Linked DNA regions of Bdellovibrio bacteriovorus. The protein of the gene in region 1 interacts with the protein of each later gene in a pairwise test. Links are inferred from orthologs where the notes say so. Each region holds a gene or a part of one and is shown on either strand. Other genes may lie near its edges. The genes, in order: nusG and rho.

Region 1 (7,223 bases):
GCGAGAGTGAAAATCGAAGTGAAAGCCTCCCAGGTTTTAGAAAAGTTTGGTTCTTCGGTCCAGGGAGCTGCGGCTTTTGCTGAGGGTGCGCCCGAGTTTGATATGCAAGGTCTAGCTGAGCTGGATACATCCATTGTTTTGATTTTGGACGGTATCGAAGATCCGCACAATTTAGGTGCAATCGTGAGAACTTCTTGGCTTACGGGAGTTGACGGTGTTTTGATTCCTGAGGATCGCGCGGTGGGTCTAAGTCCGATTGTGCATAAAGTGGCTTGCGGCGGGGTCGAACATGTCCCTGTTGAAGAGACTACGAACTTTGCTAAGTATGCGGAAGAACTTAAAGAAAAAGGGTATTGGATTTTCGGTCTGAGCCCCCGCGGAGAAAAATCCATCTTTGATTTGAAACTTCCCGAAAAAGTCGTCTGGGCGATCGGTTCCGAAGACAAGGGAATGCGTGTGACAACAGAGCGTCTGTGTGATGAGTTAGTGTTCATTCCGCAGGCAAGTGCCTCTGCAAGTTACAACGCTTCGGTAGCCACGGCGATGGCATTGACCGAGACGTTGCGACAGCATGCAAGTCAGCACGCGACGCGTGAGAACACAAAAAAATCGTAATCCGGCAAATAAATATCTTTGACGGGCGGTCGTTTTGTCCGTAAAACATCTCGGTTATCTCAGTAATGCTGGTTTAGCTCAATTGGTAGAGCAGCTGATTTGTAATCAGCAGGTTGCGGGTTCGAGTCCCATAACCAGCTCCATTTTTTTCTGAGGATTACGTTCACAATGGGTAGGTGCCCGAGTGGCTAAAGGGGACGGACTGTAAATCCGTTAGCTTGCGCTTACGAAGGTTCGAATCCTTCCCTGCCCACCATTTGAATGTTTTCGCCGAGAATAGGGTTACTGAAGATACGGGCGTTCTGATGGGCGGGAGTAGCTCAATTGGCTAGAGTATCTGCCTTCCAAGCAGAGGGTTGCGGGTTCGAGACCCGTCTCCCGCTCCAAATTTCAGAAGCTACGCCCATGTAGCTCAGTGGTAGAGCACACCCTTGGTAAGGGTGAGGTCGTCGGTTCGGCTCCGATCATGGGCTCCACTTGTTACTTGTATTAGTTAGATAAAATAAGTAAGGTTTTAAGACTTAAAAATAAATCTCTGCAGGAGGAATAATGTCTAAAGAGAAATTTAACCGTAATAAGCCGCATGTGAACATCGGCACAATCGGTCACGTCGACCATGGTAAAACAACTTTGACTGCTGCGATCACTACTACTCTTGCAGCGGCTGGTAAAGCTCAAGCGATGTCTTACGATCAAATCGATAAGTCTCCAGAAGAGCGTGAGCGTGGTATCACCATCTCTACAACTCACGTTGAGTACGAAACTGACAAACGTCACTACGCTCACGTTGACTGCCCAGGCCATGCTGACTACGTAAAAAACATGATCACTGGTGCTGCTCAAATGGACGGCGCGATCCTAGTTGTTTCTTCAGCTGACGGTCCAATGCCACAAACTCGTGAACACATCCTTCTTGCTCGTCAAGTCGGTGTACCTGCTCTAGTTGTTTTCATGAACAAAGTAGACATGGTTGACGATAAAGAACTTCTTGAGCTTGTTGAGCTTGAAGTTCGCGAACTTCTTTCTAAATACGAATTCCCTGGTGACGAGATTCCAATCGTTAAAGGTTCAGCTTTGAAAGCTCTTGAAGGCGATCAATCTGAAATCGGTCGTCCATCTATCATGAAATTGATGGATGCTTGTGACACTTACATTCCAGAACCGGTTCGTGCTACTGACAAAACTTTCTTGATGCCAGTAGAGGACGTATTCTCTATCTCTGGTCGTGGTACAGTTGTTACTGGCCGTGTAGAGCGTGGTATCGTTAAAGTTGGTGACGAGGTTGAAATCGTAGGTATCCGTCCAACTCAAAAAACGACTGTGACTGGTATCGAAATGTTCCGTAAACTTCTTGACGAAGGTCAAGCAGGGGACAACTGCGGTGTTCTTCTTCGTGGTACTAAAAAAGAAGACGTTGAGCGTGGCCAAGTTCTTGTTAAACCAGGAACAGTAAAACCACACAAAAAATTCAAAGCTGAAGCCTACATCCTAACTAAAGAAGAAGGCGGACGTCATACTCCATTCTTCAATGGTTACCGTCCTCAGTTCTACTTCCGTACAACAGACGTAACTGGTGTTTGTACTTTGAAAGCTGGAACTGAAATGGTTATGCCTGGTGACCGCGTTGAGGTTTCTGTAGAGTTGATCGCTCCAATCGCAATGGAAAAAGAATTGCGTTTCGCGATCCGCGAAGGTGGCCGTACAGTTGGCGCCGGCGTAGTTACTGAGATCCTTGAGTAGTAATAACGCTAATAAGCTAAGTTAAAACCACCCGGGGGACTCCTTGACAAGAGGGTCCCCCTCGGTGTTTCTTGGCATGTGTATTTATTTGTTTTTTGATGCAGGGGTGTAGCTCCAGCGGTAGAGCGAACGACTCCAAATCGTTAGGTCGTGGGTTCGAATCCCTCCGCCCCTGCCAATTTTAAGTTTTTAACCATTATAAACGGGGAATTAATGGATAAGGCTAACTCTAAGATTTTGACAATCAGCTTTGCTACAGCAGCTATCTTGGTCGCTTTAACAACCTCTCTTCTGATCAAAGCTTTTGCCGGCGCTTTTGGTGTTGTTGCAAGAATGACGGATTCAGATGCTGTAAGACACGGATTCCCGATTGTTTTGGGACTTGTTGTTTTCTCGGTTCTTCAGTTCAATCCAAAAGTTTTGGCTTGGGGTGAAGAAGTAGTTACTGAGGTTCGCAAAATCGTATGGCCTTCTCGTAAAGACGTGACGGCAATGACTATCGCATGTGTGATCATGGTTCTTATTTCAAGCGTGATCATCAGCACATTCGACTTAGTTTCGGGTTTTATCATTAACCACCTTATGAAGTAGGACGGATAGATGGATAAAAAGTGGTACATCGTTAACGTTCAAACTAGCTGTGAAAACACGGCTAAAAAGGCCATCGAAGAAAAGATCAAATCCAATAAAATGGAAGAGTTCTTCGGAGAGATCTTGATCCCTGCGGAAAGCGTCGTGGAGCTCGTAAAAGGCCAAAAACAAACTAAATCACGTAAATTTTTCCCAGGTTATATCTTTGTTCAAATGTTCTTGAACGATGAAACTTGGCATTTGGTTCGTAATTCTTCCAAAGTGACTGGCTTCGTGGGTGGAACTAAAACTCGCCCTCCTGAAGTCCCAGAAGCTGAGGTTTTACGCGTTACGCAACAAATGGCAGGTGTTTCAGAGAAACCGAAACCAAAGGTCAAATTCGCTGTGGGAGAGAATGTAACCGTTATTGACGGTCCATTCAGCAACTTCCAGGGCTCTGTCGAAGAGGTTAACGAGGACAAAGCGAAGCTGAAGGTTCTTGTGAGCATCTTTGGTCGTCCGACCCCAGTAGAATTAGATTATATTCAGGTTGAAAAAAACTAATTAAAGCGCTACATACGTAGAGCTTTAAATATTTAAAAAATATTTAAACGGAATCCTTAGGGATTCCGTTTCTGTTCTGGAATGGGTCCAGAGTGGAAAATTTAATAACCTCCTGCAGGAGTGGGTCATGGCAAAAAAAGTTACAGGAATGATCAAGCTGCAAATACCGGCAGGGAAAGCTAATCCAGCTCCTCCCGTTGGACCGGCACTTGGACAGCACGGGGTAAACATCATGGAATTCTGTAAGCAGTTCAATGCTCGTACGCAAGCATTGGGTGATAGTATTATCCCTATCATCATCACTGTTTACCAAGACAGATCGTTTACTTTCATCACGAAAACACCACCGGTGTCTTCTTTGATCAAAAAGGCGTTGAAATTGGAATCTGGTTCCAAGCAACCTCAAAAAGACAAAGTAGGCAAAATCAATAACGAACAAATCAAGACAATTGCGACAACGAAATTGCCTGATTTGAACTGCTTAAAAGTTGAATCTGCAATGTCACAAGTTGCTGGTACGGCTAAAAGCATGGGCATCGACATCGCATAAGGGTGGTAATCAATGGCAGGAAAGAAATTCGAAGCAGCCTCTAAGAAGGTTGATTCTTCAAAAAAATACTCTGTTGATGAAGCTTTCAAATTGGCTGTAGCAGCTGCTCCAGCAAAATTTGACGAGTCCGTCGACGTAGCAGTTCGTTTAGGTATCGACCCTAAACAATCTGACCAACAAGTTCGTGGCGCGATCTCATTGCCTCACGGTCTTGGTAAAGATGTTAAAGTTGTCGTTTTCGCAAAAGGCCCGAAAGAAGCTGAAGCGAAAAATGCAGGTGCAGACTTCGTAGGCGCTGACGATCTTGTTGCTAAGATCCAAGGCGGCTGGTTGGATTTCGATAAATGTATCGCGACTCCAGACATGATGGCGACTGTTTCTAAAGTTGCTAAAATTCTTGGACCTCGTGGTTTGATGCCGAATCCAAAAATCGGTACTGTCACTATGAACGTGGGCGAAGCTGTAGCTGCTGAGAAAAAAGGTAAGCTAGACTTCCGCGTTGATAAAGCAGGTATCGTTCACGCTAGCGTTGGTAAGAAATCAATGGGCGATGCGAAACTTCGCGACAACTTCATGGTGTTGTTATCAGCACTTGTGAAAGCGAAACCAGCATCTTCTAAAGGTATCTACATGCGCTCTATCTCTGTAGCTTCAACTATGGGACCAGGCGTGAAAATTGAGCCAAACGCAGCAGCAATCGCAGCTGGCGCGGCGACAACGTAATCATTGTTTTTAAATAGGACTTCAGCGTAAGCTGAGGTCCTAAAACTTTAGTAAATACTCCGACGAAGTCGGAGTGCAAAAAGTAAATTGCGATCAGAGACAGTAGGTTTTCATCCTCGAATTTAATCTCTCGACTGTGAGAGGCCTACCGAGATAAGGCAAAAAGTTTTGTAAGCAAATGTTCGATCAACCCATCGAACTTCCTGTGAGCGAACTCCAAACCGTACTGTATCGCACAGTGCTCCCACGAAAGTGGGACAATTCTAATGAAAGGAGGCTCATTTATGATCACTCGCGCAGATAAAGAGCAAGAGATTAAGGTTATTACTGATAAATTCAGTAAGGCTAAAGGAGCTTTCATCGTAGACTTCAAAGGTATCAAAGTTGAGCAAGTGACAAGCTTGCGCAAAAAATTGAATGCCGCTGATTCAGAGATGAAAGTTGTCCGCAACACTCTAGCTAAAAGAGCGTTCAAAGATCACCCGGCTATTGATACAGCATTTGCTAATTCAATGAAAGGTACTAACGCCATCGTATTCTCATACGGTGAAGTGAACGCAACGGCTAAAGCATTGGCTGATTTTGCTAAGGATGTTGAAATCCTTCAAATCAAAACTGGTGTAATGGACGGTGAAGCTTTGGATAGCAACAAGATTAAATTCTTGGCGACTCTTCCAGGCAAAGATCAACTTCGCGCGCAACTATTGGCTACGTTCTTGGCTTCAGGTTCTGCACTTGCAAGATGCTTGAAAGCTTATGGCGAAAAGCTTGGTGGCGGTGCTAGTACTGAAGCGGCTCCACAAGCATAGTGCTTGTTGTTGCCACATGATTTGAATTAATAAATTTATTTATATCCCTTGGAGGATTTTAAAATGTCTCTTTCTAACGATCAATTAATTGAAGCGTTGTCAGCGAAAACTGTTCTTGAAATCGCTGAACTTGTAAAACAACTTGAAGAAAAATGGGGCGTGTCTGCTGCTGCTCCTGTAGCTGCTGCTGGCGCAGGCCCTGCTGCTGCAGTTGAAGAAAAAACTGCTTTTGACGTTATCCTTGTTGACGCTGGCGCCAACAAAATCAACGTTATTAAAGAAGTTCGTGGCTTGACTGGTCTTGGTCTTGCTGAAGCAAAAGCCCTTGTTGAAGCTGGTAACAAAGCTGTTAAAGAAGGCGCGACTAAAGAAGACGCTGAGAAAATCAAAAAAGCTCTTGAAGCTGCGGGCGCGAAAGTTACTGTTAAGTAGTTTTTGCTCTTCTAGTGAAGAACTTGAGAAGCCTCGGGGAAACCCGGGGCTTTTTTTTGTTTCGGGCTCCTGCCCTCAACCCCTTCGGGGCTTGCGCGAAAAAATCCCCTCCTGGGATTTTTTTGCCTTTTGCTAGCAAATGACTTCAAAAAAGCTCGCCTCTTTGAGGCTTGCCGTTGTGATTGGTTAAACTCTTAACTTTTGTAACAACTGTACTTTTAAATTTGGTGTGACATAATTTTTTTGATCGGGGGAATTATGAAATTGTTTTTGCGGTTGTTGATGGGTTCCTTTTTGGTTTTTGCGGGGGTTAGCCACCTTACTTTTGCTCGGGCAGAGTTTTTGGCTCAAGTTCCGGTGTGGCAGCCTTTGGATCCGGATTTTGTTGTTGTGGCTTCGGGGATTGTTGAGATTTTGTTAGGGCTTAGTTTCTTGTTTCTGACTAAATACAAAATTTATGTGGGTATTGTGGGGGCTTTGTTCTTTATTGCTATTTTTCCCGGGAATATTAATCAGTATGTTTATCGGATTGATGCCTTTGGGTTGAATTCGGATACTTCTCGCTTGATTCGTCTTTTCTTTCAACCTGTCTTGGTGGCCTGGGCCCTTTGGTGTACCGATGCCTGGGTCTTCTTGAAAGCTAAATTCCAAAAATAAATTTAATTTCAGAATTATCTTTCAAGAAAATTCGGAGTGCGATTTAATTGTGGGAAGTGAGGTCTCCCATGGTTTTTATCATTGCCCTTTTTCTATCTCAATCTGCGCACGCCATTGGACTTGATCAAGCGGTTCAATCGTCGCTTCAAAAAAATGAAGTTGTTGGTCAAAGCAAAGAACAAGTCGTGCAAGTGGAAGAATTAAAAAAACAAGCTACCGGCTCGGTTTTGCCGACAATTGCTCTTGAGGGTAGTTATTTGATTCAGCCGGAGGTGTCTGACCCGATCGCGGCAGAGTTTTTTCCGGATCGGCAGACAACCGCCAATGTTTCTTTAAATCAACCCTTGTTCCGAGGGCTCAGAGAATTCGCGGCGATTCGTCGTCAGAATAGTTTGGTCGCTGCTCAAAAACAGACTTTCATGGTTGAGGTGATGGCGCTTTATCAAAAAGTGGCTGATAGCTACATGGAAGTACTGTCTTTAGAGCAAGACATCCGCAACATTGAAGCTCAGCGGGGAATCTATCAAGACCGGGTGAAAGATCTGCAAGCGCGGTCACGCCGT
Region 2 (7,431 bases), 960 kb from region 1 along the record:
AGAGCGATTAAAGTACTGGGTGGATGAATTTGCAAACACATCTGTGGAAGTAAAAAAAACGAAATACCAATTAGGTGGTCGCGCGGATATTATTTTTGCCGGCGCCTCAATTCTTTTAAAGGCTCTTGAAAGCTTAAATAAAAATACTATGGTAGTATCAACTAAAGGAGTTCGTTATGGCGTCGCGCTTGAGATGCTTCGTAAATAAAAGCCTCGCCCTTCTATTAGTTGCATTTGTTTTTCTGACAGGCAGCTATTCTTTCGCGGCGAGTGAATTTCAAAAGAAAAAAATCACCCTCGGAACCAAGACCTTGGTCGTGGAAATTGCCGAAACTCCTGCCCAGCATGAACGTGGACTTATGTTTAGGAACAAGCTTGGCGAAAATGACGGCATGTTATTTATCTTTGACGGAGAACAAACACGCTTTTTCTGGATGAAGAACACATTCATTGATCTTTCTATTGGATATTTTGATGGTTCGGGATCTTTGATCGATATCCAGGAAATGAAGTCGGGCAAAGGGATTCCGGACGCCGCCCTTGCCTCATACCCCAGTAGTAAGCCCGCCAAGTATGCTTTAGAAATGAATAAGGGTTGGTTTTCGAAAAATAAGATAAAATTGGGTACTAAATTGAAAATTAAGTAGCCCCTAAGTCTAGGGCTCTTGTTATTAGTGTTTGCCGACCCAATAGCTTGTGTTTTAGATTTATTAGTAAGGCTTTATTGAAACAGTATGTTTCATAGCATCAATCAAGGATGAAGATATGATGAAAAAACTAGTTATCGTGCTGGCGTTCTTAGGTCTTGTTTTACAAACAAGCTGTACGTCTAAAGACAGCCAACCGGAATCTGAAGTTGCTGCAGATTACGATTCAGCTGACCTCGAAAAGCTTGAGGGCGATGAAGCTCTGGAAATCGCGGGCGCTGACAACATGGCGAGCGACCAACTTCCTGAAGATGCTCTTGGCGAAACTACCACGACCACCGAGACAACCACCACTACTACTGAAACAAATCCCGGAGACAGCCTAGCAACAACCGAGCAAGTGGATGTTGCAACAAATACGGAAACGCTTCCGGCAGATCCGTTTGCAGAATCTTCACCATCAATTGACGCGCCATCTGATACTTCCACAACGATCGTCGATGCACCTACTTCATCATCTCCCGATCAAACGGCCATGGTTGAAAGTTCTACCAGCACAGAGACTCACACGACCATCACCGAAACAGAGGCTCCGAAAAAACCACTTCCGTCTTTGCAAAAAGTGGCAATGACTCCCTGGAAAGTGGGCGGAACTCTTTACAACACGGTTTATTTCGCGCGTCCTGGAGACACCCTTAAATCCATCAGCCAAACGATCTATGGATCTAGTAATAAAGTGTCGGAACTTAAAAAAGGGAACACGATGTTTGAAAGCCGCGGTGTAAAACCGGGCGATAAAGTGTATTACAACTCGCCTCACCGTCCAGATGACGCGGCTAAAGTGATCACTTATTTTGAAGATAACGGGATCGCTCCAGAAACATACGTTGCTAAAGAAGGCGACAATATTCGAAATATCGCTCCGCAACTTTTGGGTTACCCGCAAGCATGGAAAGAACTTTGGGCAAGTAACTCAGTGGATTCAAAACAAGAAATCCCTGCAGGTACTGAGCTTCGTTATTGGAAAGGCAGCCCAGTAGCCGCGGCTCCGCCGGCGCCAATGCCAGAAATGGCTCAGTCGCAACCTCCGCAAGAGGCATTGCCACCGCCGCCGGATATGCCACCACAAGATATGGCGCAAGCTCCGCCACCAGACATGGGTCAGCCGATGGGAGACCTTCCTCCTCCGCCGGACCAAGCCAGCATGGATATGCCACCTCCACCGCCGCCGATGGATATGGCTCAGCAAGAAGTTCCACCACCGCCACCACCTCCGCCAGCGGACCTGAATCCGCCGCACCAAGCTTCAACTGAAGAAGCGGCTCAGGGAATGGATAACGACACAACGATGGCTTTAGGAATCGTGGGTCTTGCGGCGGCTGGCTTAGCACTTCTGATCGTGGTCAGAAAAAAGCGTAAGCAAAAAGAGCTTGAGCAACAAGGTCTAGATAACACTCATGTCGGTACGTAAGTATAAAACGAAGTGATTAAAAAATAAAAAAGAGCGAGTAACAACTCGCTCTTTTTTTATTTCCCGTTTAAAGAGGAAACTCTAATTAGCCTACTTTTTTAAAGATCGTATCCATCAAAGAACGATTTTCAGTACGGCTGTTTTCTACGAAATAGATGAGATCATCGATGATTTGCACATCGCGATTGTTTGTCGGCATGAACTTCACGCCACAACCTGCTGAATTTTTCCAAATGACGTGCGCAGCAACTTTACGCTCGCGGCCAGCAACGATAAACACTAAATTGAGTTTTTCATTGGCCCGAACATCGGCACCTTCGAACTCCAAAAAAGCTCCGGAAAGGCTGATATTTTTAAGCGTACCTTTGGCTTCTTCACGCGCATAGTTGCGTTTGAAAGAAACTTCGAGATTCAGAGGTGTTCTAGGGGCTGGTACTGAAACAGTATCCTCCACGTTGGACTCCTTATGCTTAACATTTAACGATTCGTGATAATAACCTTTCGGAATTGGCCTAAAAAAATGTAGAGCTGTGAGGGGGAAAATTTTAAAAATGACTTAAAAAAGGGCAAAACTAGACTGAGGACGGTTCATTGTTAAACGCCTAATAAAACTACGATTTTCTTGAACTGTTAAGCAACATAAAGCAGTTGGGGTTTCTAAGGTCGAGTCCCATTTCGAGCCATCTTAAAGATGTAATGGAAAAAATCGGGAGGATTAAGATTCGCAATAAACCTTTATTTCTAAGGGGTTTCAAATAGTTACATAATTTTCCAAGATTCGAGCCTTATTCGCAAAACAGGGTCCATATTGCTCCCGATGGATTTCCGATTGACAGTCTAGCGAGCTTCAAGGAATAGTGAGGGCAAGCAAAACAAGTTAGATCCAATCGGATCAACCTCAAAAGGGATCTCTAAGGGATTTCGCATTAGAGACTGTCGTAAAGACGCCCCCACTTATTTCTTTATTTAATCCTACAAGGAGAAAATGTTTGTCTGAACCCAAAGATTCACAAGGTGTTGAAGTAGTTAAAAAACGTGGTCGCACAAAAGCAGCTGCCGAAGAAACTCCTGCCCCAGCCGCTGTAGCGCCAACTCCTCCCCCGGCGCCAGAACCCGTTGCTGCCGCAGCGCCACAAGCACCCGAAGCCGCAACTCCTCCTCCTGCAGCAAACCCCCCGGCTTCAAACAATGAAGATCGCCCACAAAGACAAGATCGTCCGCAGCATCAGCACCAACAACGTCGCGACTTCCGCCCCAATAACCGCGATAATAGAAATGATCGCAATGATCGCGGTGGACACCGTCATGGTGGTGACCGTGACCGCGGTGGGGATCGCGGTAATAACCAACGTCGTGACTTCCGTAATGATCGCAACGACCGTCATCGCGATGAAGGTCAACCAGGTGGTGATGATGTTCACGCAACACCTCCAGCACAAACTCAAGATGTGGACTTGGCAGATATCCAGTTAACCGATGAAGAAAAAAGCTGGTTGTCTTCAAAGGACTTAAAGTCAAAAAACATCACGCAGCTCACAGAGCTGGCAACTAAACTTAAAATTGAAAATGCCGCTGGTCTTCGCCGTCAAGACATGATCTTTGAGATCTTGAAACGTGCAGCAAAACTTGGACAGGATATTTACGGTTCAGGTGTTCTTGAAATCCTGCCCGATGGTTACGGTTTCTTGCGCTCGCCGGATTACAACTATCTTCCAGGTCCGGATGATATCTATGTTTCTCCGTCACAAATTCGTCGCTTCGGTTTAAGAACCGGTGACACGGTAACGGGAACAGTTCGTCCACCTAAAGAAGGCGAACGATACTTTGCTTTATTAAAAGTTGATTCATTGAACTTTGAAACAACTGAAAAAGGTAAAGATAAAATCCTTTTTGACAACTTAACGCCGCTTTATCCAAATGAGCGCCTTAAGCTTGAACACAGCCCTGGCGAATACACAACACGTGTTGTGGATTTGATGGCTCCACTTGGAAAGGGTCAACGTGCCCTTATTGTGGCACCGCCAAGAACTGGTAAAACAGTTTTGATGCAACAAATTGCCAATGCAATTACTCACAATCATCCCGAAGTTAAATTGATCGTACTATTGATCGATGAACGTCCGGAAGAGGTGACGGACATGCAACGCACCGTTAAGGGTGAAGTTGTGTCGTCAACATTTGATGAGCCACCCACTCGCCACGTTCAGGTTGCAGAAATGGTCATCGAAAAAGCAAAACGTTTGGTTGAACACAAGCATGACGTTGTTATCTTGTTAGACTCTATCACTCGTTTAGCGCGTGCTTACAATACGGTTGTTCCGCCTTCTGGTAAGATCTTATCGGGTGGTGTGGATTCCAATGCCCTTCACAAACCAAAGCGTTTCTTCGGCGCGGCTCGTAATATCGAAGAAGGTGGATCATTAACAATCATCGCGACCGCGTTGATCGATACCGGTTCTCGTATGGATGAGGTTATCTTCGAGGAATTTAAAGGTACTGGTAATGCCGAGATCCACTTGGATCGTAAGCTTATGGAGAAACGTATCTTCCCTTGTATGGACATCAACAAATCAGGAACTCGTAAAGAGGACTTGCTGGTTGAAAAAGGCGATCTGAACCGTCTGTGGATCTTGCGTAAGGTTCTTGCGCCAATGAATCCGATCGACGCGATGGAGTTCTTGTTGGATAAAGTGGAAAACACGAAAACCAATACGGACTTCTTGAAAGCCATGTCGGGTCCAGGTTAAAAATAAAACAAAAAGGAGGCCGCAAGCCTCCTTTTTTTATTCTAAGACTTGCCAAAACTTATTTCGGCCTTACATTAGCCCTATTGAAAAAGGAGCTTTTGTTATGGCTAAAACGGTTCAGAATTTTAACGCGGAAATTAAGCAACTTTTAGATATTGTTATTCACTCGCTGTATTCGCAAAAAGAGATTTTTTTGCGTGAACTTTTGTCCAATGCCTCGGACGCAATTGATAAATTAAAATTTCAATCCCTGACCAATTCTTCGATCTTACCTGCTGGCTGGGAACCCCAGATCCGCCTGGTTCCCAACAAAGAATCAAAAACCCTGAGCATTATTGATAATGGGATCGGCATGACCACGGCCGAGGTCAACGAATTCATCGGAACGATCGCGCGTTCTGGTGCTAAAGCCTTTATGAAAATGAATGAAGAAAATAAAACTAAGCCAGAGCTTATTGGGCAGTTCGGTGTCGGTTTCTATTCAGCTTTTATGGTGGCGGACCGCGTGACTTTGCATACCCAAAAAGCCGGTGAGAATGACGGCACTGTGTGGGAATCAACAGGAGATGGAACTTATTCAATTGATCAAGTACCACGCCCTGAAGGCACGGGCACGACCCTCACACTTCATCTTAAAGAATTTAAGAACGAGGATGAGGTTTCCGATTTCACCGATGCGTGGGTTTTAAAATCTCTGGTAAAAAAATATTCTGACTTCATCGCCTTTCCGATCAAGATGAAAAACGACAAAGGCGAAGAAGAAACTTTGAACTCACAAAAAGCTCTGTGGCTGCGTTCGCCCTCGGAAGTGACGGCCGAGGAACACAAAGAGTTCTATCAACATCTTAGCCATGACTGGAATGAGCCGCTTAAAACGATTCATTATAAAGCCGAAGGCACGATGGAATTTAATGCGTTATTATATATCCCAACCAAAAAGCCTTGGAATTTTAATACGGGCGACATGGCTTACGGATTAAGCCTTTACATTAAGCGTGTCTTTATCATGGCTGACTGCAAGGATCTTTTGCCGACGTATCTTAGATTTGTAAAAGGCCTGGTAGATAGCAGTGATCTTTCGCTGAATGTTTCCCGTGAGCTTTTGCAACAAGATCGTCAGGTTACACAAATTCGTAAAAACGTGACCACAAAAATTTTGAGCACTTTGAAAGAGCTTCTTTTAAAGGACAGATCTGCTTATGAAAACTTTTGGAATGAGTTTGGCGCAACTTTAAAAGAAGGCTTGCCCGCAGATCCAGGCAACAAAGAAAAACTTCAAGACCTTTGTTTATTTCATTCGACTCATTCAGATAAGATGACAACGCTTGAAGAATACGTCGGTCGCATGAAGAACGAACAAAAAGAAATTTTCTATATCACGGGCGACAACTTGGCGCAGATTCGCAACAGTCCTTATTTGGAGCGATTAAATGAAAAAGGTTTTGAAGTTCTTTTACTGGTAGACACGGTCGACGAGTGGATGATCGAAGCCTTAAGAGAATATAAAGAAAAGAAACTTCAATCTATCACCAAAGAAGGCTTAGATCTGGACACGGCCGAAGAAAAGGCTCGTCATGAAGAAGAAAAAAAGCAGTCGGAGGTCACGTTAAAGCCTGTTTTAGAAGTGATGAAAAAAACTTTGGAAAGTCAGGTTAAAGATGTCGTTATTTCGGATCGATTAACAACGACACCGGTGTGCCTTGTTTCTGCTTCGAATGATCCATCAGCGCACTTGCAAAAGCTGATGTCCCGTTTGGGACAAGAGCAGTCCATGATGAATGCGAAACGCATTATGGAAATTAATCCTAAGCATCCGGTATTCCAAAAAATGCTTGAAGCTGGCGCCGATCAGCAAGCAAAGTGGGCTGAAATTTTATACAACCAAGCCTTACTTACTGAAGGATCGGCCCTGCCAGATCCAGTGAAATTTTCCCACCAAATCGCCGATCTTATGATCCAGGCCGCATCAGGTGTAAAACACTGATGAAAATTGTTGTGGAACGTGGGTCCCATGTTGAATCAATGCACCAAGTTTCGTACGTGGTCATGGATCCTCAAGGAAAAATCTTAGACTCTTCAGGCGATGTTGAAGAAAAGTTTTTCCCGCGTTCCGCAATTAAGATGATTCAGGTTTTACCCTTAGTTCGGTTTAAAAGGGAACGGGGTCTTCCGTCATCACCTCATGAATTAGCGTGTGCTTGCGCTTCCCACGCAGGTGAGAAGGTTCACATCGAGATCGTTTCTAGCTGGTTAGAACGGCTCTCACTTAAAGAGTCGCATTTGATTTGTGGGGCGCATCTTCCGTTTAATGAAACGGCCGCGAAATTCTTTATCCAAAATAATGAAGCCCCCACTCGTTTGCATAACAACTGCTCTGGTAAACATACCGGCATGCTTGAATGGGCGCGGCTTTTAAATGCGTCCGTGGAAAATTACGCGGATATCAATCATCCCGTACAACAATCCATTCGTACGGAAATGCAGACGATGGCAGAAATTAAAATGCAAAACGAAGACTGGGCGATTGATGGTTGCGGAATTCCCGCCTGGCGAATGCCGTTAAAAA

What was found.
Region 2: the proteins of nusG (region 1) and rho interact in binary tests that used the Escherichia coli proteins (3 or more experiments, as listed by UniProt). The link is inferred for Bdellovibrio bacteriovorus from one-to-one orthologs.

What each region holds. Positions count from the first base shown.
Region 1 is NZ_LUKE01000001.1:463,447-470,669, reverse strand. Bases 1,939-4,722 are described here. They hold nusG (transcription termination/antitermination protein NusG), read left to right. Parts: upstream 1,939-2,955; coding sequence 2,956-3,489; downstream 3,490-4,722. Other genes in these bases: rplA (50S ribosomal protein L1), read left to right, coding at 4,052-4,722; rplK (50S ribosomal protein L11), read left to right, coding at 3,617-4,039; secE (preprotein translocase subunit SecE), read left to right, coding at 2,569-2,946; tuf (elongation factor Tu), read left to right, coding at 1,939-2,355. In the rest of the region: AZI86_RS02285 (TrmH family RNA methyltransferase), read left to right, coding at 1-615; more of tuf, read left to right, coding at 1,165-1,938; more of rplA, read left to right, coding at 4,723-4,762; rplJ (50S ribosomal protein L10), read left to right, coding at 5,047-5,571; rplL (50S ribosomal protein L7/L12), read left to right, coding at 5,635-6,003; AZI86_RS02220 (DoxX family protein), read left to right, coding at 6,262-6,660; AZI86_RS02215 (TolC family protein), read left to right, coding at 6,729-7,223. UniProt on the Escherichia coli protein: Part of the processive rRNA transcription and antitermination complex (rrnTAC). The complex forms an RNA-chaperone ring around the RNA exit tunnel of RNA polymerase (RNAP).
Region 2 is NZ_LUKE01000001.1:1,425,877-1,433,307, forward strand. The notes cover bases 2,495-5,486. They hold rho (transcription termination factor Rho), read left to right. Parts: upstream 2,495-3,107; coding sequence 3,108-4,865; downstream 4,866-5,486. Other genes in these bases: AZI86_RS06925 (PilZ domain-containing protein), read right to left, coding at 2,495-2,572; htpG (molecular chaperone HtpG), read left to right, coding at 4,969-5,486. In the rest of the region: AZI86_RS06910 (Ppx/GppA phosphatase family protein), read left to right, coding at 1-208; AZI86_RS06915 (DUF192 domain-containing protein), read left to right, coding at 177-647; AZI86_RS06920 (LPXTG cell wall anchor domain-containing protein), read left to right, coding at 766-2,118; more of AZI86_RS06925, read right to left, coding at 2,204-2,494; more of htpG, read left to right, coding at 5,487-6,849; AZI86_RS06940 (asparaginase), read left to right, coding at 6,849-7,431. UniProt on the Escherichia coli protein: Facilitates transcription termination by a mechanism that involves Rho binding to the nascent RNA, activation of Rho's RNA-dependent ATPase activity, and release of the mRNA from the DNA template.